Hahella chejuensis KCTC 2396: one gene and its partner. The protein of the gene in region 1 interacts with the protein of each later gene in a pairwise test. Links are inferred from orthologs where the notes say so. Each region holds a gene or a part of one and is shown on either strand. Other genes may lie near its edges.

Region 1 (3,080 bases):
CATGGAAGGACTGCTGCAATTGTATGACTACACCCATGACCACCTTTGGCTGGAGCGTCTGGAAGCCTTGACGACCACGCTGGAAGAACAGTTTCTGGACGCCGAACAGGGCGGCTTTTTCATCACCCCACAGAGCGCGCAAGGACCTTTGCTGGTGCGCAGTAAACATTGCAGCGACAACGCAACGATCAGCGGCAATTCGCAGCTGGCGTCGGTGCTGGCCGCGCTGCGTCTGCGCACTGGCGACCTCAACGTGCAACGTATGGCGGAAAACCAGATCGCCGCTTTCACCGGGCAGATCAATCGTCATCCATTATCGGCCCCGGTGTTTCTGAAAGGCCTGAACGAGTGGCTGTCCCCGAACCCGGTTAACCTGCAATACGCCGCGTCCGGCCAAATGTGGGCCACAGCGACGGTGAAGGAGTACAAGGAAGACTATTTGCTGGAAGTACAGCTGGACATACACATGAGCGAGGGATGGCGCATTCAAAGCCACAATTGCCCGGCCCCTGACGGTCGCCGCACGCAAGTGGAGTTGCTGTCTCACACCGATCACGACCTGCTGGACATACGCTACCCTCCTGGAAGCGTTTGGACAGACGCTAATGCAAGTAACGCCCTGGAAGTCTATGACGATCACTGCTGCATTGAGTTGACTCTGCGTCGCGCCACGCGCTCGCCAGTACGACTGGCTTTACATTTCCAAACGTGCAATGAGCAGGTTTGCCACTGTCCGCACACGCTTAACTTCAGCCTTTGGTGAAGCGCCCGGTGAAAAGACGCAGGCATCTTGGCCGATTGCGCCTGCTGACGACTGGATCTAGTCTTAGCCAAAGCGATACTGACGATGTCGTTGCTCAACAAATCCCGATCAACTTCAACAGAAGGAAGAGGCGGTGACCGAATCCCATCCCATCATTCATGCATTTCACCTGGACGGCGAAGGCAGCGCTTCTCCTATTCCTGTTGAGAAAGCCGCTGAAGCGGCGCAGGACAAGTCCCGCCTGACCTGGCTGCATATCAATGTGCTGCACCCGGGCGCGCTTGACTTGTTGGAAAATCAACTCGGCCTGGACTGGTTGATCGCCGAGGCGCTGATGGCCGATGAAACCCGTCCCCGAATGATGGAGCTGAACGAAGGGCTGTTGATCATTTTACGCGGCGTCAACATGAACCAGGGGGCGGAGCCGGAAGATATGGTGTCCCTGCGCGCCTGGATCACCGAATACGGCGTCATTAGCGCAGGGAGACGCCAATTAAAGGCGACGGCGGACATCATCGAAAAGCTGGAGCAGAACATGGGCCCCTGCGGAGCCGGCGAATGGCTCACGGAAATGTGCGTGGAGCTTTATGATCACATGCAAAGCGCCGTCACCACATTGAACGAAACCACCGACGATCTGGAAGACCGGGTGTTGGTGTCTCAGGATGAATCTATTCGCGAGTCCATTATTTCCACTCGCAAACGGGCGATTGTGTTCCGTCGCTATATCTCGCCGCAACGGGATGTTATCGCCCGACTGCAAACGTCGGAGTTGCGTTGGATCAGCGCTAACGACAAACGCAGATTGACGGAGGTGATGGACTGGCTGACCCGCTATGTGGAAGACCTGGACGCCATACGCGAACGCTCCCAGGTCATCAAAGATGAGCTGGCGGCGGCCATGAACGACCGCCTGAACCGGCACTTGTATCTGCTTTCCATTGTCGCCGCGGTGTCTCTGCCGCTGGGCCTGCTGACCGGCCTGTTCGGCATCAATATCGGCGGAATGCCCGGCGTGGACGATGGCAACGCCTTCTGGCTGTTTTCTATTCTGTTGGTGGCGCTGCTGGTGCTGGAAATCGTCTATCTACGCAAAAAAGGCTGGATTTAGCCGACAGATCGCGCATGCTCGATGACTTTTTGCGCCAGTTTGGGCAATAAGGGCAAAGGCAGATCATGCCCCCAGCCGGGAATCATCTCCAGTTTGGCGTCGGCGATGCTCTGCTTCAACATGTGTCCGTTCCTGGGCTTCATCAATGGGTCCGCCGAGCCGTGCAAAATCAGCGTGGGCATGGTGATGTTGCACGCCAGCTTCTCCAGGCTGCCGGTGGCGAGGATCGCCCGCATCTGACGAACAATGCCTTTGGGCCGGTAACTGCGCTGATAATCCCTGGCGATGCGCTGCAGGATACGCTCCTTCGGCGTTGGAAAAGATGGGCTTTGCACGGTTTCCCAGAATGCGACGCCCCGCCTCAGCGCGGCCTCCTGGTGATGGCCGCGCACACCGCCGCCATTGATGCGCCATAATGTGCCCAGATCGGGCATCGGCTGCTTGGGGCTGTTGTTGGAGGTCATCATCAAGGTCAGAGATTTGATCCGCTGCGGCTGCCGCGCGGCCACAATCTGCGAGATCATTCCTCCCATGGAGACGCCCACCAAATGCGCGCGCTCAATATTCAGAGCGTCGAGTAAGGCAATGGCGTCATCCGCCATATCGTACAGCGTATAGGAAGCCGTTACCGGCAACCCCAGCTTGGAGCGCACAAAATCCACGGGCACCGGAACCCGATGCGGACAATCGATTTCCGAAGAGTGACCGATATCCCGATTATCAAGCCGGATCAGACGGTAGCCCGCCTCGATCAATGGCTCCAGGAATTCCGGCGGCCAGGCTGTCATCTGACAGGCCAGCCCCATAATAAGCAACATAGGCTCGCCATCAGGATCGCCCAGTTCTTCGTAACAAATCTGAATGGAGTTTACCTTGAGGTACTGCTCCCGGGGGTGGTAATACGCGTGGGTCATGGTCCGTACAATCGTAAAGCCGCTGTCTCAGCCTTCATAAAAAGGTCAGGCCATCATATACGGGAAATTAAGGGCAATTGATTAACTTTCCAAGTTTTAACGCAACAAACCGCGCAAAGTGCGCGGTTTATCCAAGTTACTGATACGAACTGTCAGGCGGATTTTTTCCGAATGCGGTCCAATACGGCGTCCGCCTCCGTTCTGGCTCCGATACCCGCTTTACGCAGTTTATCCTCCAGACCATCGTCATTGAGTCCCTCATCCAGTTGCTCCATGGCGCGCTTCATATCGT
Region 2 (3,230 bases), 4.9 Mb from region 1 along the record:
CTCCCGCCGACAAGGCCGGCTTGCAGCCTGGGGATGTCATCGTCAGCTACAACGGCAATGAGATTGGGCTATCCTCTGAGTTGCCGCATCTGGTGGGGCGCACCTCACCGGGACAGAAAGCGAGTATGAAAGTTGTGCGTCGTGGCGATGAAATGGATGTTGCTGTCGAGATCGGCCAGTTGCCGGCGGACGACAACGGGGTCGCCAGTGTGCCGGCAGGCCAGACCGCGCCTCAGAACAACGCTCTCAACTTGCAGGTCCGCGATCTGACGGATGAGGAGAAAGAGAGTATGCAGGTGGCGGGAGGCGTCATGGTGGCGCAAGTATTCCCAGGGCCTGCGGCGACAGCCGGAATTCAGCCTAATGATGTGATCAGCAGCATCAATAATAAAGATGTAGAGACAGTCGCGCAGTTCCATGAAGTGGTTGAGAAGCTGCCGGTTGGCAAGTCGCTGCCAGTACTGATTATTCGTCAGGGCAACCCAGCCTTCATTGTGTTGAAGTTGAACAATAAATAGGCCCAGTTCTGATTGGCCGAGGCAGGCGGCCGGGTTTCTTAAGATGAAGCCCGGCCGTTGCTCGTTTTACTGGAGAGAAAGCGGCGTTTCTCCCAATATCGGTGTGAATTCTGAGGGTATTTTGTTAATTCGCTGCAATTTACTCGGCGGAGCTGTTAAAATTTCGCCGCCTTCAACTTTGAATCTGAGTGACAGTAGTCCGTGAGTAAACTCAACCACATTAGAAATTTTTCTATCATTGCCCACATCGATCATGGCAAGTCCACTTTGGCTGACCGCTTTATTCAATATTGCGGTGGCTTATCTGATCGGGAAATGTCCGAACAGGTGCTCGACTCAATGGATATCGAGCGGGAGCGGGGCATTACTATTAAAGCCCAGAGCGTAACGCTCTATTACGACGCAAAAGATGGGTCCCGTTATCAGTTGAATTTCATCGATACTCCCGGACACGTGGACTTCTCATATGAGGTGTCTCGTTCTTTGGCTGCCTGTGAAGGCGCATTGCTGGTGGTTGACGCCGCGCAAGGCGTTGAGGCGCAGTCCGTGGCGAACTGTTATACCGCCATCGAAATGGGGCTGGAAGTTATTCCCATTCTGAACAAGATGGACCTGCCGCAGGCGGAGCCGGCGCGGGTGCGTCATGAGATCGAAGAGATTATCGGCATTGACGCCGCGGGCGCCGTAGAAGCCAGCGCCAAAGCCGGTATGGGCATTCAAGAGAGCCTGGAGCAAATTGTTCAACTGGTGCCGCCGCCGGAAGGAGACCCTGACGCCCCGTTACAGGCTCTTATTATTGACTCTTGGTTTGATAATTATCTGGGCGTTGTGTCCTTGGTCCGGGTTAAGAACGGAACGCTGAATAAAGGCGATAAAATTCTGATTAAGTCGACCAAGACTCAGGAGTTGGTGACTTCCATTGGCGTGTTTACGCCAAAGCGTACCGAAACCGGCTGCCTTAAAGCGGGTGAAGTGGGTTATGTCATCGCGGGCATTAAAGATATACACGGCGCTCCCGTCGGCGACACCATCACTCTGGCGAAAACGCCTGACGTGGCCTCTTTGCCGGGATTCAAGCGTGTACAACCTCAGGTATACGCTGGCGTATTCCCGGTCAGTTCTGATGACTACGAAGATTTCCGTGACGCACTGGACAAGTTGACGCTTAACGATGCGTCATTGTTCTTCGAGCCCGAAACCTCTGACGCTTTGGGGTTTGGTTTCCGCTGCGGCTTCCTGGGAATGCTGCATATGGAAATCATCCAGGAGCGTTTGGAGCGGGAATATGATCTGGATCTGATCACCACGGCGCCGACGGTAGTCTATGAAGTGCTGACCAAAAAGAATGAAGTCATTAAAGTCGACAACCCTTCCAGGCTGCCGGACCCTGGTTTTATCGAGGAAATGCGTGAGCCTATCGTTGAGGCGAATATTCTTGTGCCGCAGGCTTATCTTGGCAACGTCATCTCCCTTTGCGTAGAAAAGCGCGGCGTGCAGAAAAATATGCAGTTCCTGGGGAACCAGGTCGCGCTGTCCTATGAATTGCCGATGGGGGAAGTTGTCCTGGACTTCTTTGATCGACTCAAGTCGGTAAGCCGTGGCTATGCGTCTTTGGATTACCACTTTGTTCGTTTCCAGGCAGCCAATCTGGTGCGTCTGGATATTCTGATCAATGGCGATAAAGTCGATGCGTTGGCGCTTATCGTTCACCGCGACAACGCGGCCTCGCGAGGGCGCCTGCTGACAGAAAAAATGAAAGAGCTGATTCCTCGTCAAATGTTCGACGTGGCGATTCAGGCGGCTATCGGTGGACAAATTGTATCGAGAACTACCGTCAAGGCCTTGCGCAAGAACGTATTGGCCAAATGCTATGGCGGCGACGTTTCACGGAAGAAAAAGCTTTTGCAGAAGCAGAAAGAAGGTAAGAAACGTATGAAGCAAGTGGGTAGCGTTGAAATTCCACAAGACGCGTTTCTCGCCGTGCTGAAGGTCGATAAATAAGACAATTGCGGACTGAAAGCAATAAATACAAACTGAATAGGACACATGATGGACTTTGATTTCTCTTTGATTCTGGTTGTACTGACTCTGGTCTCAGGTCTGATTTGGTTGGGCTTTTGGCTGTATATAAAGGTCAGGACGCGTGGTGGAAGTAACGCGATGATCAAAGAGCCGGTTGTAGTGGAGTATTCCCGGTCTTTTTTTCCAGTTTTGTTTTTGGTGTTGGTGGTTCGCTCCTTTCTCATTGAACCGTTCCAAATTCCGTCTCAATCCATGATGCCCACCCTGGAAGTAGGCGACTTCATCCTTGTTAACAAGTACTCCTATGGGCTGCGAGTTCCTGTATTGGGATACAAATTTCTGGACCTGGGAGAGCCGCAGCGTGGCGATGTCATGGTGTTTCGTACGCCAGAGGATAACACCACCAACTACATAAAACGGGTGGTGGGCGTTCCTGGCGATACGGTGGAGTATAAGGACAAACAGCTTATCATCAATGGCGAGCCCGTGGATGAAAAGCTAATTGCAGCCCTTCCAGCAGGCGCTCCCAGAGAGCTCTATTACGAAGAACAACTGGGTGAAAAGCTGCACCGCATCATTAAGGAAAACTATTCAAACACAGGGCATGAAGGCAAATGGGTCGTGCCGGAAGGTAAGTATTTCATGATGGGCGACAATCGGGATCGCAGTAAGGACAGTCGTTATATCGGG

What was found.
Region 2: the proteins of HCH_RS29695 (region 1) and lepA interact in binary tests that used the Escherichia coli proteins (3 or more experiments, as listed by UniProt). The link is inferred for Hahella chejuensis KCTC 2396 from one-to-one orthologs.

What each region holds. Positions count from the first base shown.
Region 1 is NC_007645.1:6,709,639-6,712,718, forward strand. The notes cover bases 131-2,885. They hold HCH_RS29695 (zinc transporter ZntB), read left to right. Parts: upstream 131-896; coding sequence 897-1,874; downstream 1,875-2,885. Other genes in these bases: HCH_RS29690 (DUF255 domain-containing protein), read left to right, coding at 131-763; HCH_RS29700 (alpha/beta fold hydrolase), read right to left, coding at 1,871-2,788. Outside these bases: more of HCH_RS29690, read left to right, coding at 1-130; HCH_RS29705 (PspA/IM30 family protein), read right to left, coding at 2,941-3,080. UniProt on the Escherichia coli protein: Zinc transporter. Acts as a Zn(2+):proton symporter, which likely mediates zinc ion uptake. Purified ZntB reconstituted in liposomes also binds and transports Cd(2+), Ni(2+) and Co(2+).
Region 2 is NC_007645.1:1,819,494-1,822,723, forward strand. What follows is about bases 215-3,119. They hold lepA (translation elongation factor 4), read left to right. Parts: upstream 215-719; coding sequence 720-2,519; downstream 2,520-3,119. Other genes in these bases: HCH_RS08135 (DegQ family serine endoprotease), read left to right, coding at 215-518; lepB (signal peptidase I), read left to right, coding at 2,568-3,119. Also shown: more of HCH_RS08135, read left to right, coding at 1-214; more of lepB, read left to right, coding at 3,120-3,230. UniProt on the Escherichia coli protein: Required for accurate and efficient protein synthesis under certain stress conditions. May act as a fidelity factor of the translation reaction, by catalyzing a one-codon backward translocation of tRNAs on improperly translocated ribosomes.